4 regions of the Phytobacter palmae genome follow, and region 3 is predicted to be linked to each of the others. Evidence: predicted binding sites of a transcription regulator. Region 3 holds the regulator's gene; each other region holds the start of a gene.
The links. Region 3 encodes LexA, which represses DNA repair genes until DNA is damaged. Its sites were predicted from a motif close to TNCTGTATGTACATACAGNA; they were not measured.
Positions count from the first base shown of each region.

Region 1: uvrA (excinuclease ABC subunit UvrA) is a predicted target of LexA. The motif match lies at 4,578-4,597, and genes of this name have one in related genera.
Region 2: AAIG39_RS11665 (DNA translocase FtsK 4TM domain-containing protein) is a predicted target of LexA. The motif match lies at 3,513-3,532, and genes of this name have one in related genera.
Region 4: metR (HTH-type transcriptional regulator MetR) is a predicted target of LexA. The motif match lies at 5,882-5,901, and genes of this name have one in related genera.

Region 1 is NZ_JBCIVJ010000040.1:9,583-17,334, reverse strand. Features, by position in the region: gene AAIG39_RS24855 (EAL domain-containing protein) at 1-1,144, opposite strand, end outside; gene AAIG39_RS24850 (GGDEF domain-containing protein) at 1,485-2,888, opposite strand; gene AAIG39_RS24845 (YjcB family protein) at 3,439-3,720, shown strand; gene ssb1 (single-stranded DNA-binding protein SSB1) at 3,895-4,431, opposite strand; gene uvrA (excinuclease ABC subunit UvrA) at 4,683-7,508, shown strand; gene AAIG39_RS24830 (MmcQ/YjbR family DNA-binding protein) at 7,523-7,752, opposite strand, start outside.
Region 2 is NZ_JBCIVJ010000008.1:50,327-58,078, forward strand. Features, by position in the region: gene AAIG39_RS11665 (DNA translocase FtsK 4TM domain-containing protein) at 1-3,460, opposite strand, end outside; gene lrp (leucine-responsive transcriptional regulator Lrp) at 3,571-4,065, opposite strand; gene trxB (thioredoxin-disulfide reductase) at 4,618-5,583, shown strand; gene cydD (heme ABC transporter permease/ATP-binding protein CydD) at 5,699-7,465, shown strand; gene cydC (heme ABC transporter ATP-binding protein/permease CydC) at 7,466-7,752, shown strand, end outside.
Region 3 is NZ_JBCIVJ010000025.1:665-8,416, reverse strand. Features, by position in the region: gene AAIG39_RS21930 (maltoporin) at 1-702, shown strand, start outside; gene malM (maltose operon protein MalM) at 811-1,776, shown strand; gene ubiC (chorismate lyase) at 1,956-2,453, shown strand; gene ubiA (4-hydroxybenzoate octaprenyltransferase) at 2,465-3,334, shown strand; gene plsB (glycerol-3-phosphate 1-O-acyltransferase PlsB) at 3,442-5,862, opposite strand; gene AAIG39_RS21905 (diacylglycerol kinase) at 5,993-6,361, shown strand; gene lexA (transcriptional repressor LexA) at 6,470-7,084, shown strand; gene AAIG39_RS21895 (hypothetical protein) at 7,059-7,247, opposite strand; gene AAIG39_RS21890 (CsbD family protein) at 7,345-7,554, shown strand; gene zur (zinc uptake transcriptional repressor Zur) at 7,661-7,752, opposite strand, start outside.
Region 4 is NZ_JBCIVJ010000019.1:56,659-64,410, forward strand. Features, by position in the region: gene recQ (ATP-dependent DNA helicase RecQ) at 1-682, shown strand, start outside; gene rhtC (threonine export protein RhtC) at 744-1,367, shown strand; gene rhtB (homoserine/homoserine lactone efflux protein) at 1,482-2,102, opposite strand; gene pldB (lysophospholipase L2) at 2,208-3,203, shown strand; gene yigL (sugar/pyridoxal phosphate phosphatase YigL) at 3,230-4,030, shown strand; gene AAIG39_RS20185 (carboxylate/amino acid/amine transporter) at 4,110-5,009, shown strand; gene metR (HTH-type transcriptional regulator MetR) at 4,897-5,850, opposite strand; gene metE (5-methyltetrahydropteroyltriglutamate--homocysteine S-methyltransferase) at 6,086-7,752, shown strand, end outside.

The sequences.
Region 1 (7,752 bases), on a different contig from region 3:
CCCTGGTTTTATTGGTAATCAGCGCAATAAGACGGGAAGAATGGAAATCGACAGCCGATAAATTAATCGAAATATAAAGATGCGGCCATGCCGCTAAGAATTCTCCTAGATCACTGAAGACTTCATCAACGACATAATCGGTAACCCGTTCAATCATCCCTTCTTTCTCTGCCAGCGGAATAAATTCCGCCGGACTCATTACCGGACCATTAAAACCCGGCCAGCGCAATAATGCTTCTGCACCTACGCACTGACCGTTTTTGATATCGATGATGGGCTGGTAATGAAGTTGAAGCTGATGTTTAGTTAATGCTCTGTGGAGCATTCGTCGTGGGGAGTTAAACTCCTGCCGTGTTCGCGACCACATCAATAAAATAATAATGCTGCAAATCATGCCTAATGGCAGTGTTAATGTCGCCTGATGATAAAGGTACTGAAAATAAGTTTCGCTGGAGGTCGATACAATGATTGCAATGGGACGTTTATCAGAATGATCTATTGTGTAAAAGCGGCCATCACTTTGAAAAGTAAGATCATTTTTACGAACAAGTTTATTCAGTTTTTGTAGATCGGCCTGATCACTGACAGAAAAAAAGAGGCCCGTGATCGTATCGTATATACCATAAGCCAGCGAGTTGTCGTCTGACATCACCTCGCTGTAGGAAAGCGGATTGACTACCGCGACATAATTTCCTTTCTGCATATAGACCATTTTATATCCGGGATAAAATGGCGTATCACGATAGTAATAAATAGAGATGGCTGGTTTTCGTTTATAGTCGGGAGGCGAAATAGCATACGATTGCGCGGGATAAAGAGCTGTAGAGCATAAAAACTGCTCGCCGTGCGCGTATATTAAATCGGCAACATACAGACTACCGCGAATGATATTGAGCATGTAGTTACGATGCTCAGGAGAACAAACTTGCCCTTGATATTTCTCTGCGGCACTTCGGACCTGCTCGACTTGTCCAACAACCAGTTCTGTTTTATCTAAAGCGAGTTGCGCAAAAGAACGAAGATGCAGACCTGTTTCTTTTACTGCACGGATGTGAGCAAACCATAGCGACAGCATCACCGGTAGGAGCACTACCATGATGATCCCGACGACTCTCAGCATCTTACGCTGCGCGCTATGATTCATTTCCGCCTATATCCCTGCATTTAGTGTGCCTGTAATGAAGGCAGGATGCTTTGATAAACAGGTGATTACGTTGCATGAATCAAACGACATTAGCAACTTACTTTTTTCATTAAAAACCTAATATTTGGTTATGACGATAATATTTGTCCGTAAGGCAAACTAAAAGTATGCGTTGTGTTTATATTAAGGAAAATATTTATCCAGTCGCCAGGCAGGGTTTTTAGTTTACGCAACAGACAATAGATGATTAAGTCAAACTCTCCGCAGGATAAAAAAAAGACAGACCGATCGGGTATTTTTTCATCTATTGCGCAGCCTGCCGGAAGGGAGTCGGGAATAATTATAAAATTGCTTCTGCAACCACAGTCCGGCTACGTCCGGTACGCTTCGCATCGTACAGTGCATCGTCCGCAAGCGTAAGCAAAACTGAAGTATCGGACACTCTCCCGGTAACAAATACGACACCGGCACTAAAGGATAAGGTTATCTTTTCACCGCCGTTGAAAAGCGGCTTATCGGCCAGTACTGCACGAATTTTTTGACTAAAACGCAGCGCAGTCTGACTGTCTGTTTGCGGTAGTAACATCAGAAACTCCTCCCCACCCAGACGGCCTAACGCGTAATGCGGCATGCTGAGTTCGCGGATTTTCTCGCAAAAATGGAGTAGCGCCGCATCGCCTGTCAGGTGACCCCAGCGATCGTTGATGTTCTTAAAATGGTCCAGGTCCAGCATGAGAATACTGAAATGATTACGCGGATCGCCCGGTTCACAGGTGGCTATGGCTTCTCTGAACTGCCGTAATATGGAAAACCTGTTAAAACACCCCGTCAGGTCATCGGTTGTCGCTTTCACCGCCAGTTGCTGTTCGGCCTTCTTGCGTTCGGTAATATCCAGCCCGATACTGAGGATGGATTTATCCGGAAGCAAAATATTTGACCATAATACGGTCAATACTTCGCCCGTGCGCCTTACCGGGTGCCATTCATACATATCTACCGCAGGCGAAGCGCTGACAGAAGCCCGAACCCTGTGACGAACCTCATCATCAGGGAAAAATAATGCTAATGGATCAGGTTGACAGTTTAACTCCTCAATTGTCCAGCCAAACAGACGTTCGCACTCTCCATTCCATAATATGCAACGGTTACTTTTATCGAATGAATTCATTAATACGGGGGCGCGATCAAATAAGGCTTTATATTGCGCGACAATCCGATGCATTTCTCTGGCCATGCGTTCTTTTACAATAATCCCGGCGAGATAATCTTTTAATTTCTCGACAAGAATGATCACCACACTTTTAATAACATCCATTGAAGATAATGGTTGTGCAAACGCCAGGAAGAAATATCCATCTACGCCATTCGCGCTTGAAATTAATTTACAAAGAATGCCCCCATGGAATTTATCGGCGGCATGATGAGTGGGAGAAAATAATATTGTACCAACTTGTCGTCGCCAACAAATAATACGCCAGGCATGCTGATGACGTCGCAATTGCGACTGTTCAAGAAAGGTTTGCGCATCTCCCAGGGTGCATGGAATCTGCCCCGCGCTCTCATGCTGGAAATCCCCGTCCTGTTCAACCACAACCCAGGAGAGCGTTGAACCTACGGCATTATTAATTGCCAGTAAAATTTCTTTTAGCGTGCGTTGTGCAGTGAAGCACGGCATCAACTTCGCCAGGATAGTAAGCGCCACTGCGCCATCATCCACAGGAATGGCGGTATTCTCTTTTTTCATTTTTTTTCAGTCGCAGATGATTAAACACCGGACCATACCCACAATGAGTCGTACAGGAAAAATCAAAAAGCTAAATTCAGATGGCCAACGCTGATTTACAGAAAATGCAGCGAAATGCGTTTAAAAGACGCAAGTTGAGGATATATCCATGCAGATCAGAAATCTAAAAAATGGTATCCAGATATATATAACTATTCGATCAAGAATAATCGATGATCCAAAAAGTGCCAACTCTGGCAAAATAAGCCGGAAAGTACCATAAAACTATCTTAATGAATTTAAAAAGAATTCCTCGCCATAGCAAAACGTTATCGTCACGTCCGGGATCACTCCCCCTTTGCGCAAAATGCCACTTTGCACAGAAAATTTTGCTCATTTGCACACTGGCTAATAAAAGAACAAATGTGATATAGTTCACACATTCTTGAGACAGGAAACACTGTTTCAATGTAGAACGTTACTTCTGCAGATTTTCTGCGCCTGCACACATTGCTCAGGCTCATGGCGTTACCCCCTGTGCCTGAAAGTTTTTCTTTCGAGGATCGTTTTCATGGCTACATTAACCACCAGTGTCGTTCTTCTTCGTTGGCAGATACTGAGTGCAGTGCTGATGTTTATGGCCAGCACGTTGAACATTCGCTTTCGTAAAGCAGATTATGTCGGTCTTGCTGTGATCAGCAGCGGCCTTGGTCTGGTAGCAGCCTGCTGGTTCGCGACGGGCCTGCTGGGCATTACGATGGTCGATGTCCATGCCGTCTGGCACAACGTCATCAATATTATGACGGAGATGTCAGAGAAAGCCTCTCCCGAATGGCCAATGGTCATTACCTGATGGCAGCCCTTCTTTAATAAAAAAGCTCCCGTATGGAGCTTTTTTATTGCCAAAAATCTGCTGACACGAAAAGAGACAAATAACGTCAGCCAGTAACAAAAAACCCCGCAATGCGGGGTTTTTTGTTGATACGTTTCCCATAGCGGGTCGCGCAGATAAGGCAGATGACAGCAATCAGAACGGAATATCGTCGTCGAAGTCCATCGGTGGCTCGTTAGACGGTGCCGGAGCAGCCTGCTGCGGGCGAGACTGTGCGCCACCACTGAACTGGTTACCGCCCTGCGGCTGCTGTGGCTGACCCCAGCCACCCTGCTGACCCTGACCGCCGCCCATGTTGCCGCCTGCCGGAGCACCACCGCCCTGACGGCCGCCCAGCATCTGCATGGTGCCGCCCACGTTAACCACGACTTCGGTCGTATATTTCTCAGCACCGGACTGATCGGTCCATTTGCGGGTACGCAGCTGACCTTCGATATAGACCTGGGAACCTTTACGCAGATACTCACCGGCTACTTCCGCCAGTTTGCCGAACAGCACAACGCGGTGCCATTCAGTCTGCTCTTTCATTTCGCCGGTCGCTTTATCACGCCAGGATTCGGATGTCGCCAGCGTAATGTTGGCCACTGCACCACCACTCGGCATATAGCGTACTTCCGGGTCCTGGCCCAGATTACCGACGAGAATCACCTTGTTTACGCCTCTGCTGGCCATGATCGTGTCTCCTGAAAACATTTCTAAATAGTGTAAGCGCGGGAGTGTACCATTTCCATGCGACATGTTCATAGCTGCGAAGGATCTTCCAGAGTTGTCGCCTGGACTCGACATTGTTGCACATCCCCTCTGAATTTGCATTCCAATACTGTATATCCAGCCAGGTTAAATTGTGTCATAATTAGCCGTTTCTGACCGCCGGTTGTCCTTCAAATCGACCAGGCATGCCGAGTTATTACCGGGAAAGGTGAATGGATAAGATCGAAGTACGGGGCGCGCGCACCCATAATCTCAAAAACATCAACCTCGTCATTCCACGCGACAAACTGATTGTTGTCACCGGTCTGTCGGGTTCGGGTAAATCTTCACTGGCTTTCGACACTCTGTATGCCGAAGGGCAGCGTCGCTACGTTGAATCTCTTTCCGCTTATGCCCGTCAGTTCCTTTCGCTGATGGAAAAGCCTGACGTTGACCATATTGAAGGGCTCTCTCCTGCTATTTCTATCGAGCAGAAGTCGACCTCACATAACCCGCGTTCTACCGTCGGGACGATTACCGAGATTCATGACTATCTGCGTCTGTTGTTTGCCCGCGTAGGTGAGCCGCGCTGCCCTGACCATGACGTCCCACTGGCGGCACAGACCGTCAGCCAGATGGTCGACAATGTCCTGGCGCAGCCGGAAGGCAAACGTCTGATGCTGCTGGCGCCGGTGATAAAAGAGCGTAAAGGCGAGCACACCAAAACGCTGGAAAACCTGGCAAGCCAGGGTTATATCCGCGCGCGTATTGATGGCGAAGTTTGCGATCTTTCCGATCCGCCGAAGCTGGAGCTGCAAAAGAAACACACCATTGAAGTCGTGATCGACCGCTTTAAAGTGCGCGAGGATCTGGCGCAGCGTCTGGCTGAGTCATTCGAAACGGCGCTGGAGCTTTCCGGTGGCACGGCTGTAGTCGCCGACATGGATGATCCCAAAGCCGAAGAGCTGCTTTTCTCGGCCAACTTCGCCTGTCCTGTTTGCGGTTACAGCATGCGCGAACTGGAGCCGCGCCTGTTCTCCTTTAACAATCCGGCAGGTGCCTGCCCGACCTGTGACGGCCTCGGCGTACAACAATATTTCGATCCTGACCGTGTGATTCAAAACCCGGAACTGTCGCTGGCAGGTGGCGCAATTCGCGGCTGGGATCGCCGTAACTTCTACTATTTCCAGATGCTGAAATCGCTGGCGGACCACTACAAATTTGATGTGGAAGCGCCCTGGGAGAGCCTCAGCCCAACCGTACATAAAGTGGTGCTGTTCGGCTCCGGCAAAGAAAGTATTGAATTCAAATATATGAACGACCGTGGCGATACCTCCGTGCGCCGCCATCCGTTCGAAGGCGTGCTACACAATATGGAACGTCGCTATAAAGAGACGGAATCCAGCGCGGTGCGTGAAGAGCTGGCGAAATTTATCAGCAACCGTCCATGTGCTACTTGCGAAGGTACGCGCCTGCGCCGTGAGGCCCGCCATGTTTTCGTTGAAAATACGCCGCTGCCGACTATCTCTGACATGAGCATCGGCCACGCAATGGACTTCTTCAATAATCTGAAGCTGTCCGGCCAGCGCGCGAAAATCGCTGAAAAAGTTCTGAAAGAGATTGGCGATCGCCTGAAATTCCTGGTTAACGTTGGCCTGAATTACCTGACGCTTTCCCGTTCCGCTGAAACCCTCTCCGGCGGCGAGGCGCAGCGTATTCGTCTCGCCAGCCAGATCGGCGCAGGTCTGGTGGGTGTCATGTATGTTCTGGATGAGCCGTCCATCGGCCTGCATCAGCGCGATAACGAACGCCTGCTCGGTACGCTGATCCATCTGCGTAACCTCGGCAACACGGTCATCGTCGTCGAACATGATGAAGATGCCATTCGCGCCGCAGACCACGTGATCGATATCGGTCCCGGCGCCGGGGTGCATGGCGGACAAGTGGTCGCCGAAGGCCCGCTGGATGCAATTATGGCCGTGCCCGAGTCCCTCACCGGACAGTATATGAGCGGCAAACGTAAAATTGCGGTGCCGAAAAATCGCGTTAAAGCCGATCCGGAAAAAGTGCTCAAACTGACCGGGGCACGCGGTAACAACCTGAAGGACGTGACGCTGACGCTACCGGTAGGGCTTTTCACCTGTATCACCGGTGTATCCGGTTCGGGTAAATCCACGCTGATTAATGACACGTTGTTCCCGATCGCCCAGCGCCAGTTAAACGGCGCCACCATCGCCGAACCCGCGCCTTATCGTGACATTCAGGGGCTGGAACATTTCGACAAAGTCATCGATATCGACCAGAGCCCGATTGGCCGTACGCCACGTTCCAACCCGGCGACCTATACCGGCGTTTTTACCCCGGTTCGTGAACTGTTTGCCGGTGTCCCGGAATCCCGTTCACGCGGCTACACCCCCGGACGTTTCAGCTTTAACGTCCGGGGCGGACGCTGCGAAGCCTGCCAGGGCGACGGCGTGATCAAGGTTGAAATGCACTTCCTGCCGGATATCTATGTGCCGTGCGACCAGTGCAAAGGCAAACGCTATAACCGCGAAACGCTGGAGATTAAGTACAAAGGGAAAACCATCCACGAAGTGCTGGATATGACTATCGAAGAGGCCCGTGACTTCTTTGATGCCGTCCCGGCGCTGGCGCGCAAGCTGCAAACCCTGATGGACGTGGGCCTGACCTATATCCGCCTCGGTCAGTCAGCGACGACGCTCTCCGGCGGTGAAGCGCAGCGCGTGAAGCTGGCGCGAGAACTCTCGAAACGTGGCACCGGCCAGACGCTCTATATTCTGGATGAGCCGACGACTGGTCTGCATTTTGCCGATATTCAGCAACTGCTGGACGTTCTGCATCAGTTGCGTGACCAGGGCAATACCATCGTGGTCATTGAGCATAATCTGGACGTGATTAAAACTGCGGACTGGATTGTCGATCTCGGACCGGAAGGCGGCAGCGGCGGCGGGGAAATTCTGGTTTCCGGTACACCGGAAACCGTCGCCGAGTGTGAAGCCTCACACACGGCGCGATTCCTGAAACCGATGCTTAAATAATCTTCCGGGCAGAATTACGCTCTGGATGATGTGGAGTAAAGCTGTTGCCTGACCTGTTCAGGCAACAGTTCTATCGCCTGTTTGTATGAGGCGTCCACAAGATAGTAAATCTGCGAATCAGGCAGCGAGCCGTCGAGATAGACGGTGCTCCAGTGTGCTTTGTTCAGGTGCTTGCTCGGGCGCACGTCGCTATGCTGCTGGCGCAGTAGCTCAGCCAGTTCCGGACTGGTTTTCAAAGACGCAG
Region 2 (7,752 bases), on a different contig from region 3:
CTCCACCGTCAAAACCGCCACCACCACCCCCTTCACTGTCGCTATCGGAGGTAATACCGTCAATATATTGCGGGCGACCGCGTGCTTTCCAGTCCTGCACCACGGCATGCACTTCCTGATCGCGCACAAACGCTCCATGGACACGTACCGGCATTGTCGAATTTGGCCCTGAATAAAGCATATCCCCCATACCCAGCAGTGATTCAGCACCGCCCTGGTCAAGGATGGTACGGGAGTCGATTTTGCTCGACACGGTAAAAGCAATACGGGTGGGGATGTTGGCTTTAATCAGGCCGGTGATTACATCAACAGAGGGACGCTGCGTCGCCAGTACCAGGTGAATACCCGCGGCACGCGCTTTCTGCGCCAGGCGGGCGATCAGTTCTTCCACCTTTTTGCCCACGGTCATCATCAGATCAGCAAATTCATCTACCAGCACAACGATGTACGGCAGTTTTTCAAGCACCGGATGTTCAATCGCCATGCTGTCACCCGGTTTCCAGTATGGATCCGGGATCGGGCGTCCCATTTTCGCCGCCTCGGCGATTTTTTCGTTATAACCTGCGAGATTACGCACGCCAAGCGCCGACATCAGCTTATACCGACGTTCCATCTCATTAACGCTCCAGCGCAATGCGTTGGCGGCGTCTTTCATGTCGGTGACCACCTCAGTCAGCAAATGTGGAATCCCTTCATACACCGAAAGCTCCAGCATTTTCGGGTCGATCATGATGAATTTCACGTCTTCCGGTTGCGCTTTATAGAGCATGCTGAGGATCATGGCGTTAACCCCAACGGATTTACCAGAACCTGTGGTCCCCGCGACCAGCAAATGCGGCATTTTGGCCAAATCAGCAATCACCGGTTCGCCGCCGATATCGTTGCCCAGCACGACGGTCAATGGCGACGGGCTTTCGCGGAATTTGGCACAGTCCAGCACTTCGCGTAAATAGACGGTCTGACGCTTTTTGTTTGGTAACTCCAGACCAACGTAAGGTTTACCTGGAATCACTTCTACAACACGAACCGCTGCTGTTGACAGTGAACGAGCAAGGTCACGCGACAGGTTAGAAATTCGCGCGGCCTTAACACCTGGCGCCAGATTCAGTTCAAAGCGCGTAATAACCGGGCCCGGAGAATAGTTCACCACATCAGCTTTAATACGGAAATCAGCCAGCCGCGCTTCCACCAGACGGGCCATCTGCTCCAGCGCAAAAGTATCAACCGGCTCGACCTCAGCTGGCGGCGGCGTCAGTAAATCCAGGGAAGGCAGCAGCGTTGTCGGTTTTGGCAACGGGCGGCTGTCGCCGTTACGCATTAACAGCGGATGAATCAGGCTTTCCTGGGGCGCAGGCGCTTGTGGCCTGGCTGCTGCGGGCTGCACATGTACAGGCGCAGAAGGCTGAGCAGAATAATTCATTGCATGTTGCTGTGCTGGCGGTTCCGGCTCAGGCATCACGCCAGGCGTAAACAATGGCTCACCCGGACCATCATCCACCAACGCTTTAAATGGCGAGAAGGCGAAATCGTCGGCTGTAAAGGCATGTGCCCCTTTCGGTTGCTCACCGGAATAGCGCTGCTGCTGGCTGGCGGCAAACTGACGTGCCAGTTCAGCCTCTTCGGCCTCACTTTCATCAAGAATAGGGGCTGTCTTATCGTGCTGGTACTCATCACCATAACGGTTCTGCTGGCTGGCCGCGAACTGCTGTGCCAGCTCATGCTGTTGCAACATATCAGCATCGTCGTCATCCAGCGCACCATGTTGCTGGCGCCCGGCTTGACGCGCGCGCTCTTCCGCCATGCGTTGTGATGGCAGCTTGATGCCATAGGAAGCCAGTTCGCGCCGGGTAGGCACACGGACACGGTTCGGGCGCGGCAATTGTGGACCAATACCCTCTTTTACCTGTGGGCGGGCAGCCGCACTCCCATCCGCAAGGCTAAATACCGGTGCAGTAGCCATTGCAGTTGTCGCTGCGGCATCTTTTGCCGCCGCTGCAACAGGAGCAACTGCTGGCATGACCTTTGATTCAACGGGCGTTGTCGGCGCAACCGAGAAAGAGGGCATCGCTGGGTCGGTTGAACGCGTTGGTTCTTCTGGCGGTTCCGGGATCGGCTGATACCAGGCGGCAAGTTGCTCACGCTCACGCGCACGCTGAGCCTCAACCTCTTCAAAATAGTAAAGAGGCGGGCGCGTCTGCTTCACCTCTTCTACCGCTTCCGGCTCAATCTCTGGCGCTGGTGCAGGTTCTTCGTATGGGGGCTCTTGCCATGCCTGATATGTCTGCGGCTGTGGCGCGACCGACGGCGCTTCTGGCTGCCACTCATTGTTCTGTGCAGGCGCAGAGTAGTGCGAAAGTGGAACCTGTTCTGGCTCGGGCTGATATTGCGCCGCAGAGTCGGCGGGAGCAGGCTGCCATGGCATAGGTTCTACAGAAGGCTGGATCGCCGGGCCGGCTGGTGCAGCATGTGCCTGTGCCGCTGTCATAGCTGCCGCGGCAGCCGAAACCGGTTCGGTTGCGCGTTGTCCACTTAACAGCGGATCGTAAGCGTCGATATCAGTTTCAGTGGCGCGATGGCCCGAAAACAGGACATCATCAGCATCTGCTGCGACACCGCGGGCGCTGTAGGCAATCTCCTCTTCATCATCATCCATCCTTTTTCCGGAGAACAATGCTGCATCGGTTTTACGCCCCATTGGATTGGCGAATTTCTCCGCTACGCGTTTACGGCGAGCCAGTGCGCCACGCAAAATACGGGCACGACGCGATTCACGCGGGGCTGCAGGCTCGTCGTCGTATTCCTCTTCTTCGTATTCATCTTCATCGACCCAGGTATCGTCGCGGCGTGTGCGATTACTGGCGAAAGTGAGAATACCGAGGATAATGCCACCCAGTTTTTCAGCAATAGTCACCCAGGACCAGCCCGTAAACAGCGTTAGTCCGGCCGCCCAGACACACAACAAGGCGATGGTGCCCCCACTGCTATGCAGCAGTGGTTGCAAAGTCGTGCTCAGCAAACTACCGATGACGCCGCCAGAGGCGAAATACCAGATATCGTCAGCGTTAATGGCCGCCAGACCGCAAGAGGTCAGGATCAGCGCTAATGCGCCAATAAGACGCAACGAAACAGCGAAATAATCGATAAAGTCTTCATTGGCGCGATGGCGATAAGCAAACCAGCAACCACCGATAATAATAACCGGCAGGGTGTAAGCCATGATGCCAAAAATGAAGAATAATGTATCCGCAAGCCACGCCCCAGGCGCACCACCCAGGTTATGTATGGGTTCATGCCATGCGGTTTGCGACCAACTGGGATCAGAAGGATTAAAACTAATGAGCGCCGCCATTAACCAGACGGCAAACAGAGAAACGAGGATCAGCAACGCCTCAAGGAGTCGACGCCCGCTGCTTAGCTTGGTTAGTGTGACTTCTTTGTCTTCTGTGTATTCCTGGCTCAAGTAAGGCTCTCCAGCTAAAACGGACAACAGCGCCGGGTAACCCCGGCACTGTTGCTGTATGGATTAACAGGAGTGTAATCAAAAAAAGCTGATTTTGCACCTGTTCCGTATTAGCGCGTCTTGATAACCAGACGATTGCTCTGTTTGACCTCTTCCATCACCACATAAGTACGGGTGTCATTCACGCCCGGCAGTCGCAGCAGGGTTTCCCCCAGCAGTTTGCGATAAGCAGACATATCCGGCACGCGTGTTTTCAATAGGTAGTCGAAATCACCAGATACCAAATGACACTCTTGAATTTCTTCAAGTTTTTGTACTGCGGCGTTAAATTGCTCAAACACATCCGGTGCGCCACGATTCAGAGTAATCTCAACAAATACCAGAAGTGATGCATCCAGATAATGCGGGTTCAGCAGCGCTGTATAGCCCTGAATGAAACCCTGTCTTTCCAGCCTGCGCACGCGCTCAAGGCACGGCGTAGGAGAAAGTCCCACTCGTTTAGAAAGCTCGACGTTGGAAATACGCCCATCTTTTTGCAATTCGTTCAGAATATTACGATCAATGCGGTCGAGATCTTTGCCAGGGCGCTTCTTGCTATCTACCATTATTATTGTCTCTCTGTATTCCTTCCCTACTCCTGTCTTGACCCTGTGCACTTCACTGTTCAGGGTCTTTGCCCGTCGCTTTACTCGCAAGTAGATAATGATAATACCGCGTGTAATCCCAGGGTCTGCATTAAGAAGTCCGTTGCCTTACGGCAGCTATCGACATCACGAATGGCGTCTGTCCACGCCATGCGTAGATTTCGCTAGCCCGGTAAAAATGGTATTTACATGCATGAATTTGCATCACGCGTGAAACACTGCTTTTTTCTTCCTTTGATGTTTTCGCAAAAGCGCAGGGCATTGTCAAAGCAAAACATCTTTTTTTAGTACAACATGCCACATATTCATCATCGCCCTTAGGCAATACTCATTTAATCACCTTATAACGGTCCTATTTTCAGAAGAAATTGTTATGTTCGGGATCGCATTCAGCGTTAAATGATTAGTGCCATCTATTACACATATCGTTAACAAAACTGCTGTGCCCTTTTTTTACGCCAGTAAATTCCCTACAATCCAGCCCCATGTCTGCCAAACAATAATGAGGATCTCATGGGTACGGCCAAACACAGTAAGCTGCTTATCCTTGGTTCAGGGCCTGCGGGATATACCGCTGCGGTCTACGCTGCGCGTGCAAACCTGGAGCCGGTATTAATTACTGGTATGGAGAAAGGCGGTCAGCTCACCACGACCACTGAGGTGGAAAACTGGCCGGGCGACCCGCACGATCTGACCGGGCCGCTCCTGATGGAGCGGATGCATGAACATGCCGCAAAATTTGATACCGAAATTCTGTTCGATCACATCAACAAGGTTGATCTGCAAAATCGTCCGTTCCGCCTTTTCGGCGATAGCGGCGAATACACCTGTGACGCATTGATTATCGCCACTGGCGCCTCCGCGCGTTATTTAGGTCTACCGTCTGAGGAAGCATTTAAAGGCCGCGGTGTTTCTGCCTGCGCCACCTGTGATGGCTTCTTCTACCGCAATCAGAAAGTCGCGGTCATCGGTGGAGGTAACACCGCCGTCGAAGAAGCACTGTACCTGGCGAACATCGCCTCTGAGGTACACCTGATTCACCGCCGTGACTCTTTCCGCGCGGAAAAAATCCTGATTAAACGTCTGATGGACAAAGTGGCCAGTGGCAACATTGTGCTGCACACCAACCGTACTCTGGAAGAGGTCACGGGCGATCAGATGGGTGTTAGTGGCCTGCGTATTCGCGATACCGAAAACGCGGATAACATTGAATCACTTGATGTAGCCGGCCTGTTTGTCGCTATTGGCCACAGCCCGAACACTGCCATTTTTGATGGTCAACTGGAGCTGGAAAATGGCTACATCAAAGTGCAGTCCGGTATTCATGGCAATGCCACTCAGACCAGCATTCCAGGCGTTTTCGCTGCAGGTGATGTGATGGATCATATCTACCGTCAGGCGATCACCTCAGCCGGTACCGGTTGTATGGCGGCGCTGGATGCAGAGCGCTACCTCGATGGGTTAGCGCAAAGTAAATAAACGTTACAACTCAGTAACAAAGGTAAATAAGGCGACTATAAGTCGCCTTTATTTTTGCGCCGATGTAACATTGCGAAGCTCAAAAATTTCGATAACTTCACCTGCAAAGCGCGCAATGAATAAAACCCGTCAACAAGAGTTAACCCGCTGGTTAAAACAGCAAAGTGTCATTTCCCGTCGCTGGCTTATGATGTCCCGCCTGCTGGGCGTGGTTAGTGGCGTTCTTATCGTTGCTCAGGCCTGGATACTCGCCACAATCCTGAATCATATGATTATGGAAAATATCCCGCGCGAAGCATTGCTGCTGCCTTTTGCCTTATTGGTGCTGATTTTTATTTTACGCAGTTGGGTTGTCTGGCTGCGTGAGCGCGTCGGTTTTCATGCTGGCGTGCACATCCGTTTCGAAATACGCCGCCAGGTGCTGGACAGGCTACAGCAAGCCGGTCCCGCCTGGATTCAGGGTAAGCCCGCAGGCAGTTGGGCTACGCTTATCCTTGAACAAATTGATGATATGCATGATTTCTATGCACGTTACCTGCCTCAAATGGCGCTGGCCGCCAGCGTACCATTGCTGATTGTCATTACTCTCTTTCCGATTAATTGGGCCGCCGCCCTGATTTTGTTAGCAACCGCCCCGCTCATTCCAATCTTTATGGCGATGGTGGGTATGGGCGCAGCCGATGCGAACCGACGTAATTTCAAAGCACTTGCGCGCCTGAGCGGCCATTTCCTTGACCGCTTACGCGGTATGGAAACACTGCGTATCTTCGATCGTGGTGCAGCGGAAACGGAAAATATTCGTCAGGCCTCCGAGGATTTTCGCAGCCGTACGATGGAGGTCCTGCGTATGGCGTTCCTCTCTTCTGGCGTGCTGGAGTTTTTTACCTCCTTGTCTATCGCTCTGGTGGCGGTCTATTTTGGCTTCTCTTACCTGGGAGAACTCAATTTTGGTCATTACGGCACGGGCGTAACGCTGTTTGCCGGTTTTCTGGCCCTGATTCTGGCCCCAGAGTTCTTCCAGCCGCTGCGCGATCTGGGGACGTTCTACCACGCCAAAGCTCAGGCAATTGGTGCCGCCGACAGTCTGAAAACCTTTATGGAAGCACCCCTTGCCCATCCGCAGCGTGGTGATATTGCGCTGAAAGCGGATGAGGCGGTAAGCATCACGGCGCAAGACCTGGTTCTTAAATCGCCAGAAGGCAACATACTTGCCGGGCCACTGAATTTCACGCTGCCAGCCGGGCAGCGCGTGGTGTTGGTGGGAAAAAGCGGCTCCGGCAAGAGTTCGCTTGTTAATGCGCTTTCCGGGTTCCTGCCCTATGAAGGCTCGTTGCGGGTCAACGGCGTTGAATTGCGCGATTTGAATCCGGATAGCTGGCGCCAGCTTATCAGTTGGGTCGGGCAAAACCCGCAGTTGCCAGCCACTACCTTAAGGGAAAATATCCTCTTGTCACGACCGGATGCCAGTGCCACTGAACTGCAGGCCGTGCTGGATAAAGCCTGGGTGAGTGAATTTTTACCGCTCTTACCCCAGGGGCTGGAAACAGCGCCAGGCGATCAGGGAACGCGTCTTTCCGTAGGCCAGGCTCAGCGAGTTGCCGTCGCCCGCGCCCTGCTTAACCAATGCCAGCTTTTGATGCTGGATGAACCTGCTGCAAGTCTCGACGCGCACAGTGAACAGCGCGTAATGCAAGCGCTTAATGATGCGTCCCAGAACCAGACAACGCTTATGGTGACACATCAGTTAGAAGGGTTGGCCGACTGGAGCGCTATCTGGGTCATGGATGATGGAAAAATCATCGAACAAGGGACTTTTGCGGAACTTTCCGCTGCGCAGGGAGCCTTTGCCGCGCTCCTCGCCCATCGCCAGGAGGACATTTAAATGCGCGCACTTCTGCCCTATCTCGCTCTCTATAAGCGCCACTTCTGGTTGCTGTTGCTGGGTGTGATCCTCGCGATTGTCACATTGCTGGCCAGCATCGGCCTGCTGACCTTGTCCGGCTGGTTTTTATCTGCGTCAGCAGTGGTCGGTGCAGCCGGACTCTACAGCTTTAATTATATGCTCCCGGCTGCGGGAGTTCGCGGAGCAGCGATTACACGTACTGCCGGGCGCTATTTTGAGCGGCTGGTCAGTCATGACGCGACTTTCCGCGTGCTGCAACATTTGCG
Region 3 (7,752 bases):
TTAGCGCAAATGGCTATCAACCCTGGCGGTACGCTGGAGTTAGGTGTGGATTACGGTCACACCAACCTGCCGGATAAATATGACCTGGCGCCGGGCGCATCGAAAGATGGCTGGATGTTCACCGCTGAACATACCCAGAGCATGATGAAGGGTTACAACAAGTTTGTTCTGCAATACGCAACAGACTCCATGACCTCTAACGGTAAAGGTATTCCGCAGGGCGGCAGCATCAACAACAACGGTTCACTGTGGCGTGTTCTGGATCACGGGGCAATCAACCTTGCTGACAGCTGGGACCTGATGTATGTCGGTATGTACCAGGATATCAACCGTGACGACAACAACGGTACCAAGTGGTGGACTGTGGGCGTACGTCCTATGTACAAATGGACGCCGATCATGAGCACCCTGCTGGAAGTGGGTTATGACAACGTCAAATCCCAGCGCACCAGCGAAACCAACAACCAGTACAAAATCACCCTTGCTCAACAGTGGCAGGCTGGCGACAGCATCTGGTCTCGTCCGGCGATTCGTGTTTTCGCAACCTATGCGAAATGGGATGAGAAATGGGGCTATGCCAATAGCGATTCCGGTGCCGGTTACACCTCTGGCGTAGCATATCGCGATACCTCTGCGAAAACCTTCAGCCGTGGTGATAACGACGAGTGGAGCTTCGGCGCCCAGATGGAAATCTGGTGGTAATTCTCACCACCTGACGTACCGAAACAAGAGGGGCGCAAGCCCCTCAATTCTTCGAGATAGCGCGCTATTGCCGGGCGTTAGCTGTCTCTCGTAAAGAAGGTGATAACAATGAAAATGAAAAAAAGTTTCGTCGCCCTGTGCCTGACCGCGGGTTTACTCGCCGCAGCGCCTGGGGTTAGCTTCGCAGATGTTAACATTGTCCCGCAAAATACCACGGCGGCCCCTGCCATTCCGGCCTCCGCACTCCAGCAACTGAGCTGGACGCCTGTCGATCAAAGCAAAACACAAACAACTGAGCTTGCCACCACGGGCCAGCGCCTGAATGTGGCGGGTATCAGTGGCCCGGTGGCCGCATACAGTGTCCCGGCGAACATCGGTGAACTGACGCTCACGCTCAGTAGTGAAGTGAATAAACAAACCAGCGTTTTTGCTCCAAACGTGTTGGTGCTCGACCAGAACATGTCACCTGCCGCGTACTTCCCCAGCAGCTTTTTCACCTATCAGGAGCCGGGAGTGATGAGTGCCGACAGGCTGGAAGGGGTGATGCGCCTGACGCCTGCACTGGGCCAGCAAAAGATCTATCTGCTGGTCTTCACAACCGAGAACGATCTGCGCCAGACCACCAAACTGATAGACCCGGCTAAATCCTACGCCAAAGGTACGGGTAACGCGGTACCGGATATCCCCGATCCGATAGCACGTCACGTTACTGAGGGTGTGGTGAAACTGAAAGTGAAAACCAGCAGCGGTTCCAGCGTGCTGGTTGGCCCGCTGTTTGGTTCATCCGGACCAGGGCCGGTGACGGTAGGCAATACTGCCGCGCCTGCCACAGCCTATAGCGCACCGGCGGCCGCACCTGCTGCTGTGGCTGGCGCACCAGCCTCTGCGCCTGCACCTGCCGCGAAAAGTGAGCCGATGCTGAATGACACTGAAAGCTATTTCAACCAGGCCATTAAACAGGCCGCAGCAAAAGGCGATATCGATAAGGCCCTGAAATTACTGAATGAAGCTGAGCGTCTCGGGTCCACATCCGCCCGGAAAACCTTTATCAGCAGTGTAAAAGGCAAGGGGTGACCGTCTCCCCGCAATGCTGATGTTTGCAACAACTGGTGCGTCGCCTGACGCACCCTTTTTTCCGGCGCAACGACGCTGTTGCATATCTGTTGCGCTTATGAAAACTGAATGAAGTTTCCCCGCCGAGGCAGCCTGTTCTGCGATACAATAATGTGACGTTATGTATTGGAGAGTAAGGCATGTCACACCCCGCGCTTACGCAATTGCGTGCGCTGCGCTATTTTGACGCACTTCCCGCGCTCGATCCGCAGCAACTGGACTGGCTGTTGCTGGAAGATTCCATGACGAAACGTTTTGAGCAACAGGGTAAACAGGTGTCCGTGACGCTTATCCAGGAAGGATTTGTAACGTCCGATATGCTTGATGGCGAGCGCCATTTGTTGCCTGACGATTCGAGGTACTGGCTGCGGGAGATCCTGCTGTGCGCTGATGGCGAACCCTGGCTTGCCGGACGCACCGTCGTGCCGGAGTCGACCCTGACCGGTCCTGAACTTGCACTGCAGAAGTTGGGTACCACGCCGCTTGGGCGTTATCTCTTTACATCATCTACGCTGACACGAGATTTTATTGAAGTTGGTCGCTATGAGACGCTGTGGGGAAGACGCTCCCGCCTGCGCCTGGGAGGGAAACCTCTCCTGCTGACTGAACTGTTTTTGCCTGCGTCACCGCTGTACTAAGAGGAAAAAAAATGGAGTGGAGTCTCTCGCAGAATAAGCTGCTGGCTTTTCATCGACTCATGCGCACGGACAAGCCCATTGGTGCGCTGCTGCTGCTCTGGCCAACGCTGTGGGCGCTGTGGGTGGCAACGCCGGGCGTTCCTCCCCTGTGGATCCTGATGGTTTTTGTGGCAGGGGTCTGGCTGATGCGTGCGGCAGGCTGCGTGGTAAATGACTATGCGGACCGTAAATTTGACGGGCATGTGAAACGCACGGCCAATCGTCCGCTGCCCAGTGGGGCCGTCACGGAAAACGAAGCGCGGATACTGTTTGTGGTTTTGGTGGTGCTGGCGTTTGCCCTGGTATTAACGCTTAACACCATGACCATTCTGCTCTCCGTTGCGGCGCTTCTGCTTGCCTGGGTATATCCGTTTATGAAGCGGTATACCCATTTGCCACAGGTGGTGCTGGGGGCGGCATTTGGCTGGTCGATTCCGATGGCGTTTGCTGCGGTGAGCGAATCGGTGCCGCTGAGTTGCTGGATAATGTTTCTCGCCAATATCTTGTGGGCGGTGGCCTACGATACGCAGTACGCCATGGTTGATCGCGACGATGACCTGAAAATTGGCATCAAGTCGACCGCCATTCTGTTTGGTCGCCACGATAAGCTCATCATCGGCATTCTACAGGTGGCGGTCCTGGCGCTGATGGTGGCGATTGGTGCGCTCAATGGCTTAGGCTGGCACTTCTACTGGTCGGTCATTGTCGCGGGGGCGCTGTTTGCTTATCAGCAGAAGCTCATTGTGAATCGCGATCGTGACGCCTGTTTTAAAGCGTTTATGAATAATAACTACGTGGGGCTGGTACTGTTTATCGGTCTGGCGACAAGTTACCTGGCGTAAGACGATTTCCCGGATGCGGCGTTACCTTATCGGGGCTACCGTAAGCGCAAAGCTTCGTGTAGCCCCGATAAGCGAAGCGCATCGGGGAAGTTACCGGATGCGATGCTTTACTCCGCCTGCGTCGCGCTCTCAATTGTCAAACGCACATCTGAGGTAATCAGCTCAGCTAAAAGCTGATATACCGCCAGCGTCTGTTCGGGCTCTGCATCTCCGGTATCACTGATATACCCTTCATCACGCAGCGTCAGCACCAGAGTACTGAAAACTGCCTTATCGAAGAATTCCGGGGCATTGATACCGTGCAGAACAGACAGACGTTGCGCCAGAGTGCGGCTCTCTTTCTCCAGCGTGCTGCGGTTCATCGCCGGATTTGCGCTCAGCAACCAGAAAGTGATGGCATAACGTTGCAACGTTTCGCGCGCGCCAGCCGCCAGCAATTGCAGAGTGCGGGAATGTGCCGGATTGATATAGAGCTGGCCATCCTTCATGGTGATCAGCCCCTGGCGCAGCAATTCCTGCGCAAGATTTTCCAGCACGCCGGCCAGCTCTTCTTTTTCCCAACGCAAGAAAAGCTCAGCTTTCAGCATCGGGTAGAGCAGTTCCACATGGCGCAGCATTTCGTCCTGAGAGATATGACGATGCTGGGTGATAATGGCCGCCATCAGCGATGGCAACATCAGCATATGCGCAATGTTGTTGCGATAGTAGGTCATCAGTACCGCCTGCTCGCGCGGCAGAATGATGATGTCGCCAATCGTATCTTTCTCTACCTCGAACTTATTCATCTGCAGGGCGTGCTCAATAAGCGCGTCCGCACTGACGGTGGGTACCGTTATATCGGCCGCATAAGGCACATTGCGCATCAGGTTGAGGTAGCAGTTCAACTGCTCGGTAAGCTGTTCACGGGTCAATGAACGCTGGCGAGAAGCCAGAAGCGCGGTACAGCAGAGGTTCATCGCGTTTGCCGCGCCGGCATTGTTAATACGCACCATCAGATCAGCAGCAATCGCATTCACTGTCGGCGTCAGCCAGGCAGGACGGACAGCCTCTATGGGATCGATGGACTCACGCCATTCCGGTACGCGATGGTTCAGATAGTTCATCAGCGGAATGGGTTCGCCAAAGTTGACATAGCCCTGACCGAGATTACGCAGCTTACTCAAACCGCGTACCATCTGGGCAAAACCTTCTTTTTCTTTCGTCGCGCCGCGCAGTTCTTTGGCGTAGGTGCCAACTTCCATGACGTGCTCATAGCCAATGTAGATTGGCACCAGCGTGATCGGACGCGTGCCTCCACGGAGCATAGCCTGAATCGTCATAGACAGCGTACCGGTCTTCGGATCCAACAGACGACCCGTACGAGAACGCCCACCTTCAACAAAGTATTCTACTGAATAGCCGCGGTTAAACAGCTCACCCAGATACTCGCGGAAAACTGTCGAGTAGAGCTTGTTGCCCTTAAAGGTACGACGAATAAAAAACGCGCCCAGACGACGGAAAATAGGCCCCGCCGGCCAGAAGTTCAGGTTAATACCGGCAGCGATATGCGGCGGCACCAGCCCCTGATGATAGAGCACGTAGGAGAGCAGCAAATAGTCCATATGGCTGCGATGGCAGGGCACATAGACAATCTCATGACCATCATGGGCGAGCTGACGAACACGTTCCGCGTTATGCACATTAATGCCCTGGTACAGACGGTTCCAGGTAAAACCGAGGATACGGTCTGACAGACGGATCATCTCGTAAGAGAAGTTTGCTGCGATCTCTTCCATCAGCGCAATTGCGTTTTGTTGCGCTTTATCATGGGAGATCTTCTTGCTGCGCGCTTCGTCTTCTACCGCGCGGGCGATGGCTTTAGAGGAGAGCAGCTTATTAAACAGGTCCTGACGGGCAGGTAAACGCGGCCCCACTGCGGCCAGGCGCTGACGGGCGAAGTGCATACGCGCTACGCGGGCCAGCTTTTGCGCAATGATTTTATCCGTACCGTGCTCGGTTGCCATATGACGCAGCGAAACCGGCGGCGAGAAACGCACAAAGCTGTCGCGGCCAAGCCATGAGATCGCGAAAAACTTCTGAATACCGTTTAGCATACGCAGCGGCGGGTTGACCTCGCCCTTTTCGCGCCCGGGAGAACGACCGAACATCATCGACACAGGCACCATCTGAACATCCAGATCGGGATGGCTGCGGTGCAGATCGAGATAGTCATGGAACAACTTGACCGACTCTTCTTTTGGCGTGTACCAGGTAAAGACGCGCGGTCCGCCGTGAATAAAGATATAACGCGGCAGCTCCGCTCCGTCGATTTCAAGCGGTTCGAGGGGGTCGGGCAAATCATGCGCCAGACATTGAGCGCGCAAGGTTAGCAAGTCTGCCTTCGAATTATAAGGCAAAACGTACATAATAGGGCGTGACGTATCGAGTCCTAATTCCTGGGCGGGTTCCGCCGGGATAGACTTGCTTTTTACCAGGACGCTTAATGGTAAATTAAGTAATTTGTAGTAAATTCGTGGCCAGCCGGACATAAACGATGTAAAGCCTCTGGTTAATAATGCCATTGCGCGGCAAGAATATCAGAAAGTCCGCAGAATTTCTTTTCTACCTCTATAAGCTTACATAGACATTGACGTTCATTACATAAAAAGGTTGTTTTTCATGGCCAACAATACCACTGGAATTACCCGCATCATTAAAGCGGCAGGCTATTCATGGAAAGGGGTGCGCGCAGCGTGGATTAACGAAGCTGCTTTTCGTCAGGAAGGTGTTGCGGTCATTATTGCTATCATCATTGCGGCTTTTGTGGACGTTGACGCTATCACGCGTGTTCTGTTGATTGGTTCTGTCGTGCTGGTGATGATTGTGGAAATCCTCAATAGTGCGATTGAAGCGGTGGTTGACCGTATTGGGTCTGAATTTCACGAACTCTCAGGGCGTGCGAAGGACATGGGGTCTGCAGCCGTACTAATGGCCATTCTTCTGGCACTGTTCACCTGGGTTTCTCTGCTGTGGGGCTATTTTCGATAACGCTTCCAGAAATACGTTAAGACTACGCTTTTTGCTTAATTTTGGTTTCAAAATCACCTTTAGCTGTATATACTCACAGCATAACTGTATATACACCCAGGGGGCGGAATGAAAGCTTTAACGGCCAGGCAGCAAGAGGTGTTCGATCTTATTCGCGATCGAATCAACCAGACAGGTATGCCGCCGACGCGTGCGGAGATCGCGCAACAGTTGGGGTTCCGTTCCCCAAACGCGGCAGAGGAACACTTGAAAGCGCTTGCGCGTAAGGGCGTTATTGAGATTGTATCGGGTGCGTCTCGCGGTATTCGTCTGCTTCTTGAAGAAGAAGATGATGCTGGCTTACCGCTTATCGGGCGTGTCGCTGCTGGCGAACCTTTGCTGGCGCAACAGCATATCGAAGGACACTATCAGGTCGATCCCTCTCTCTTCAAACCTAACGCTGATTTTCTGCTTCGTGTAAGCGGTATGTCGATGAAAGATATCGGCATCATGGATGGCGACCTGCTGGCTGTTCATAAAACTCAGGATGTTCGTAACGGACAGGTTGTTGTGGCGCGTATTGACGATGAAGTGACGGTCAAACGCCTGAAAAAACAGGGCAATACTGTACAGCTATTGCCTGAAAACAGTGAGTTTTCCCCCATTGTGGTTAACCTGCGTGAGCAGAACTTCACTATTGAAGGGCTGGCGGTTGGCGTTATCCGCAACGGTGAATGGCTGTAATATCCTTCTGATCCGTGGCGGCAATTCTGCTGTCACGGTTGCTTTCTTTTCCTGACAAAGCTTTAACTTTTGCTTTATCCCCCTGATCCCACTCAGTTTTGTTCTGCATATCTATTCCGTTAATTTCCATTCTGGTGGTTAAAAATTCCGAATATAGATTCATGGCCGCTATCCTTAACTACAATAATTATCACGTTCAGGATATTTAGAGCGTAACGAAAGGAATAACGCTGTCCATGACCAACGATGAGGAGATGACAATGAATAAAGACGAAGTCAGCGGCAACTGGAAACAGTTCAAAGGTAAAGCGAAAGAGCAGTGGGGTAAATTGACCGACGATGATATGACTATCATCGAAGGTAAACGTGACCAACTGGTCGGTAAAATCCAGGAACGTTACGGCTATGCCAAAGATCAGGCAGAAAAAGAAGTCGTCGACTGGGAAACGCGGAATGATTACCGCTGGTAGCCTTCACATCCCCCTCAATGTGTAGACCCTCATGGCTACCCTGCCCGAACGGTACATGGATGTACCACCCTCAAATGGCTTATCTGCTTAAAAGAGAAAATCGCGACTAGCGCGATTTTTTTTTCAACTGAATCGTGTGGTCATGATGGCATTCGCCGGGATGTCGGCACGCTTCAACCTCAGCGCAATCAGCGCATA
Region 4 (7,752 bases), on a different contig from region 3:
CCTGGTCTTGCTCAATTACTTTGGCGAAGGGCGCCAGGAAGCTTGCGGTAACTGCGATATTTGCCTTGATCCACCACGTCAGTATGACGGACTAAAAGATGCGCAGAAGGCACTTTCCGCTATCTATCGGGTGAATCAGCGTTTCGGTATGGGCTATGTGGTAGAAGTGCTGCGGGGCGCCAACAGCCAGCGTATCCGCGACCTTGGTCATGACAAACTGCCGGTCTACGGTATTGGCCGTGAGCAGAGCCATGAGCATTGGGTAAGTGTGATCCGCCAGCTTATTCATTTAGGCCTGGTCACGCAAAACATTGCGCAGCACTCCGCATTACAACTGACCGAAGCCGCTCGCCCGGTGCTGCGTGCCGAAGTACCGCTCCAGTTGGCTGTACCGCGCATGGTGGCCCTGAAATCCCGCGTGATGCAAAAGGCGGCGGTCGGCAACTATGACCGCAAACTCTTTGCGAAGCTACGCAAATTGCGTAAAGCGATTGCCGATGAAAATAACGTGCCGCCGTACGTGGTATTCAATGACGCAACGCTGATAGAGATGGCCGAACAGATGCCCATTACGCCAGGCGAAATGCTCGGTGTTAACGGTGTTGGGGTTCGTAAGCTTGAGCGCTTTGGCCAGGAGTTTATGGCGCTGATTCGTGCCCATGTTGATGGTGATGATGAGTAGTCAGCACGGACGAAAAGTGCCAGGATAGTGACTCACTTTATTATTTTCCCGCGAGTTAACCATGTTAATGCTGTTTTTCACCGTCGCCCTGGTGCACATTGTTGCCCTGATGAGCCCCGGTCCGGATTTCTTCTTTGTGTCGCAAACTGCCGTCAGCCGCTCCCGCAAAGAGGCGATGATGGGTGTGCTCGGGATTACCACTGGCGTGATGGTGTGGGCAGGCGTTGCTCTGCTTGGTCTTAACCTGATCCTCGAAAAAATGGCGTGGCTGCACAGTATTATCATGGTCGGCGGCGGCCTGTACCTGTGCTGGATGGGTTACCAGATGCTGCGTGGCGCGCTGAAAAAAGAAGAGAAAAAAGCCGATGCGCCGCAGATTGAACTGGCAACCAGCAGCGGTCGAAGCTTTATGAAGGGGCTTCTGACGAACCTTGCGAATCCAAAAGCGATTATCTATTTCGGTTCGGTGTTTTCACTGTTTGTCGGCGACAGCGTGGGCGCAGGTGCGCGCTGGGGGATCTTTATGCTGATCACGCTGGAAACCTTCGCCTGGTTTACCGTGGTGGCAAGTCTGTTTGCCTTACCGGCGATGCGCCGTGGTTATCAGCGTCTGGCGAAGTGGATTGATGGTTTTGCCGGTGCGCTGTTCGCAGGTTTCGGCATCCATCTGATTATTTCGCGCTGAGGGTTATACCGGATGGCGCCTACCATCCGGCCATATGCCCGGTGGCGCGACCGCTGGCCGGGGCTACGATGATAGACAGGATAAGGCGTTCACGCGGACGACATTACCGTCACCTCAGGCATGTCTTGCCGATGCCAGTAGCGCTCCCACCAGCATAAACAACGAACCAAACACCTTATTCAACGCTTTCATCTGGCGCGGACCTTTAATCCATGCGGCAATACGTTGCGCCAGCGTCGCATAGCCAATCATCACGATAATATCCACAACGATAGTGGTTACGCCGAGTACCACGTACTGCATCACCTGCGGCTGATTTGGCACAATAAATTGCGGGAACAGTGCGGCCAGAAAAACGATGCTTTTGGGGTTCGTCAGGTTGACGAAAACCGCGCGTTTAAACAGACGTGTACGTGATTGCGTATGTGCAAGGGTGTTGAGATCTATCGCCCCCGCAGCGCGCCACTGCTGGATACCGAGCCAAATCAGATAAGCAGCCCCGGCCCATTTCAGCACTTCAAATGCCAGTACCGAGCGTGAGAAGAGGGTACCCAGACCCACGCCGACCAGCACAATGTGAATGCCTAAGCCGGTTTGTAGCCCGGCAATGGACGCCGCAGCGCCGCGATAACCGTGGCTTATCGAGGTGGTCATGGTATTAATCGCGCCGGAGCCGGGTGATAAGCTGAGAATGATCGATGTCAGCAGATAAGCGAACCACCACTCGAAGGTCATGAGAAACTCCCTGATTGTCTGTTTTTATGCCACAATACGCTATTGTTAGCGGAATTAGCTACAGGTCACAAAAACGTTTTTGTTGCGCAAGTGAGGGCGTAGCCAATGTTCCGGCGAAACAAGGAGTGGGAAACCAGAGAAAGCGCGTTTGCCGCCTTTGCCACTGGCCCGTTAACCGACTTCTGGCGGCAACGGGAAGAGGCAGAATTTACCGGTGTGGATAATGTCCCGGTGCGCTTTGTCCGTTTCCATGCCGCCAGGCATGACAGGGTTATCGTGGTTTGCCCGGGTCGAATTGAAAGCTACGTGAAGTATGCTGAACTGGCGTATGACCTCTTCCATCTCGGCTTTGATGTGCTCATCATCGACCACCGCGGTCAGGGGCGTTCCGGTCGCTTGCTGGAAGATTCTCATCGCGGCCATGTGGTCAATTTCAGTGATTATGTTGATGATCTGACGGCGTTCTGGGAACAGGAGGTAGCTCCCGGCCCGTGGCGTAAGCGTTATATTCTGGCCCATTCGATGGGAGGAGCGATTGCCACGCTCTTTGTGCAACGCTATCCACAGGCCAACTGTGATGCCATCGCCCTCTGCGCGCCGATGTTCGGCATTATTATCCATCTGCCGGACTGGATGGTGCGTCCGCTGCTGGACTGGGCGGAAGGTTACCCGCGTATTCGCGAGAATTATGCCATTGGCACCGGTCGCTGGCATGCACTGCCCTTTGCGATTAACACGCTGACCCACAGCCGCGAACGCTATCGGCGCAATCTTCGTTTTTACGCCGACGAACCTCAACTGCGCGTGGGAGGCCCAACCTGGCACTGGGTGCGGGAAGGCATCCTGGCCGGGGAGCAGGTGCTGGCAGGTGCCGCATCAGATACTTCGCCCATGTTAATTATTCAGGCAGAAGAAGAGCGTGTTGTTGATAACCGCATGCACGATCGCTTTTGTGAAATGCGCGCCGCGGCGGGCCATCCCTGCGAAGGGGGGAAGCCGCTTGTCATCAAGGGCGCGTACCATGAGATCCTCTTTGAAGAGGACGCCATGCGCTCAGTCGCGCTCAACGCTATCGTCGATTTTTTCGATCGGTATAACTAAATGAATTATTGAGGTTAACGTTTCCTATGTATCAGGTTGTTGCGTCTGATTTAGACGGCACATTGCTCTCCCCCGACCACACACTCTCCCCATACGCGAAAGAAACGTTGAAGCTGCTCACCGGGCGCGGAGTGAACTTCGTTTTCGCGACGGGTCGCCATCACGTGGATGTCGGGCAAATCCGCGATAATCTGGGGATCAAGGCATACATGATCACCTCTAACGGCGCGCGTGTTCACGATACCGATGGCAATCTGGTGTTCACTCATAACCTGGATCGGGATATTGCCAGCGATCTGTTTGGCGTGGTGCATAACAACCCGGACATCATCACTAATGTGTATCGCGATGATGAGTGGTTTATGAACCGCCACCGCCCGGATGAAATGCGTTTCTTCAAAGAGGCGATTTTCCAGTATTCCCTGTATGAGCCGGGCATGCTGGAGCCTGAGGGTATCAGCAAAGTCTTCTTTACCTGCGAAACCCACGAACAATTGCTGCCGCTGGAGCAGGCGATTAATGCCCGCTGGGGCGATCGCGTGAATGTCAGTTTCTCGACGCTGACCTGCCTGGAAGTCATGGCCGGCGGTGTGTCGAAAGGGCACGCGCTGGAAGCTGTTTCGAAAGCGCTCGGTTACAGTCTGCAAGAGTGCATTGCGTTTGGCGATGGCATGAATGATGCGGAAATGCTCTCCATGGCCGGTAAAGGTTGCATTATGGGTAATGCGCATCAGCGCCTGAAGGATTTGCATCCGGAACTGGAAGTCATTGGCACCAACGCCGATAACGCCGTGCCGAATTACCTGCGTAAACTCTATCTGAGCTGATCTAATGGTCGTTTATTGACCAGTTGTCAACTTAATACTTCGCTACAATGAGTGTTCCTTATCCTGAGAGACATTCATTGTGGCGTTACTCATCATCACCACCATCCTGTGGGCCTTTTCCTTTAGCCTGATTGGCGAGTATCTTGCCGGGCACGTCGACAGCTATTTTTCGGTGCTGATGCGCGTGGGGCTGGCGGCTCTGGTTTTCTTACCGTTCCTGCGCCCCCGTGGACAGACGCTTAAAACGATCCTGCTCTATATGCTGGTGGGGGCGATGCAGCTTGGCATCATGTACCTGTTCAGCTTCCGTGCTTACCTCTATTTGAGCGTGTCGGAATTCCTGCTATTCACCGTTTTGACGCCGCTTTATATCACGCTGATTTATGATCTTCTCAGCAAGCGGCGCTTACGCTGGGGCTACGCCCTCAGCGCGCTACTGGCGGTAGTTGGCGCGGCGATTATCCGCTATGACAAAGTCAGCGATCACTTCTGGACGGGCCTGATGTTTGTGCAGCTCGCCAATATCAGTTTTGCCATTGGCATGGTGGGGTATAAGCGTCTGATGGAAACGCGCCCGATGCCGCAGCACAACGCATTTGCGTGGTTTTATCTTGGTGCCGCTATCGTGGCTGTTATCGCCTGGTTCCTGCTGGGGAATGCGCAAAAACTGCCGACCACCAACCTGCAATGGGGCATTCTGGTGTGGCTGGGAGTAGTGGCTTCCGGGCTGGGCTATTTTATGTGGAACTACGGGGCTACGCAGGTGGATGCCGGTACGCTTGGCATCATGAATAACGTACATGTCCCGGCCGGGCTGCTGGTTAACCTTGCCATTTGGCAGGAGCAGCCGCACTGGCCGAGTTTTATCATTGGTGGGACGGTGATACTGGCCTCGCTATGGGTCCATCGGCGCTGGGTCGCTCCGCGCTCCGCACAAAGGGCAGATGGTCGCACGCGTGGTTCCGCGCTGAGCGAATAAATGCCTCGGTGACTGGCTGGCGCTGCTCGCCATCGCGTACAGCAGCGTACAACCGGCTCCATAATCCCTCGCCCAGGGTTTTGGTCACCACCAGACCCTGGCGTTCAAAACTTTCTACTACCCAGTGCGGCAGGGCGGCTATGCCCATCCGCGCCGCCACCATCTGAATCAACAGCAGCGTATTGTCCACGCTTTTAAGCTGCGGGCTGATGCCTGCCGGTTGCAGAAAATGACGCCAGATATCAAGGCGGCTACGCTGCACCGGATAAATCAGTAATGTCTCTGTAGCCAGATCTTCCGGGGTGATCCGTGTGCGTGAGGCCAGTGGGTGATCCGGGGAGAGTACCAGACGCACTTCAAAATCAAACATCGGCGAATAGTGCAAACCGCTGCGCGGCAGGATGTCAGAGGTCATCACCAGATCCAGCTCGCCCTGCGAAAGAGCGGGTTGCGGGTCGAAGGTGACGCCCGATTTAAAATCCATTTCCACATGTGGCCATTGGGTGCGGAAACTCTCCAGCGCCGGGGTCAGCCACTGAATACAGCTATGGCATTCAATCGCGATTCGCAGGCGGGTCTGTTGCGGCTCATTGCAGGCCTGTAATGCGCTGCTGATTTGCGGCAGTACCTGATTCGCCAGTTGCAGCAGGATTTCTCCTTGCGGCGTAAAGCGTAGAGGCTGGCTTTTGCGCACAAAGAGCCGAAAGCCAAGGCGCTGTTCCAGATCGCTGAACTGGTGGGAAAGTGCGGATTGCGTCTGATGCAATGCCGCCGCCGCGGCAGCCAGCGACCCGCAGTTCCGTAACGCCTGTAGCGTTTTCAGATGTTTAATTTCGATCATGAAAGTCCTTCACTTCGGCATGACAAATTTGCGCTTGAGGAATATACAGTAACCGCCAAATATGGATGTGTAAACATCTGGACGTCCAAAATCCTTCGTCTTTTAAATTTATGGTGCGTTGGCTGCGTTTACTCGCCCCGGTCACTTACCCCAGTAAGCAGCCGGGGATGAGCAACCTGGCAGCCTTCCCTGAATTCAAAATCCATAGGCTTTACATATAATTAGAGGAAGTAAAATGACAATACTGAATCACACCCTCGGTTTTCCTCGCGTTGGCCTGCGTCGCGAGCTGAAAAAAGCGCAAGAAAGTTACTGGGCGGGTAACTCCTCCCGTGAAGAGCTGCTGGCGACAGGGCGCGAACTGCGTGCTCGCCACTGGGATCAGCAAAAAGCGGCGGGCATCGATCTGCTGCCGGTGGGGGATTTCGCCTGGTACGACCATGTTCTGACCACCAGCCTGCTGCTCGGCAACGTCCCGGCTCGTCATCAGAACAGCGACGGCTCCGTCGATATCGACACCCTGTTTCGCATAGGTCGTGGCCGCGCACCCACCGGTGAACCGGCGGCAGCGGCGGAAATGACTAAATGGTTCAACACCAACTATCACTATATGGTGCCGGAGTTCGTGAAAGGTCAGCAGTTCAAACTGACCTGGACGCAACTGCTGGATGAAGTGGATGAGGCGCTGGCGCTGGGCCACAAGGTGAAGCCTGTCCTGCTGGGGCCAGTGACGTACCTGTGGCTGGGGAAAGTGAAAGGTGAGCCGTTTGACCGCCTGAGCCTGCTCAATGACATCCTGCCGGTCTACCAGCAGGTGCTGGCTGAGCTGGCAAAACGCGGCATCGGGTGGGTACAGATCGACGAACCCGCGCTGGTACTTGAGCTGCCACAAGAATGGCTGGATGCCTTCAGACCGGCTTATGACGCACTTACAGGCCAGGTGAAACTGCTGTTGACCACCTATTTCGAAGGTGTGACGCCGAACCTCGACACCATTATCACGCTGCCAGTGCAGGGTCTGCACGTTGATCTGATTCACGGTAAAGATGACGTTGCTGAACTGCACGCACGCCTGCCCGCTGACTGGCTGCTCTCGGCAGGGCTGGTGAACGGTCGTAACGTCTGGCGTGCCGATTTGAGCGCGAAATATGCACAGATTAAAGCGGTGGCAGGGCAACGCCCGTTGTGGGTAGCCTCTTCGTGTTCCCTGCTGCACAGCCCGATTGATCTGAGCGTGGAGACGCGTCTCGATGCGGAGGTGAAGAGCTGGTTTGCCTTCGCTCTGCAAAAATGTGAAGAGTTGGCGCTATTGCGTGATGCGCTGAACAGCGGAGATACCACTGCAATTGAGGCATGGAGCGCCCCGATTCAGGCGCGCCGCCACTCAACCCGTGTGCACAATACCGCTGTTGCGCAGCGTCTTGCAGCTATAACTGCAGAGGACAGCCAGCGTACCAGCACTTATGAAGAGCGTGCCAAAGCACAGCGCGCCCGCTTTAACCTGCCCGCATGGCCGACGACGACCATCGGCTCCTTCCCGCAGACCACCGAGATCCGTGGTCTGCGCCTGGACTTTAAAAAGGGCAATCTGGATGCGAACAACTACCGTACCGGTATCGCTGAACACATCAGGCAGGCGATTGTAGAGCAGGAGCATTTAGGCCTGGACGTGCTGGTCCACGGTGAGGCCGAGCGTAACGATATGGTGGAATACTTTGGCGAGCATCTCGACGGTTTTGTCTTTACCCAGAACGGTTGGGTGCAGAGCTACGGCTCCCGCTGCGTGAAGCCGCCGGTGGTGATTGGCGATGTCAGCCGACCGGAAGCGATCACCGTGGAGTGGGCGAAGTACGCCCAGTCACTCACCAACAAGCCGGTAAAAGGCATGCTGACAGGACCGGT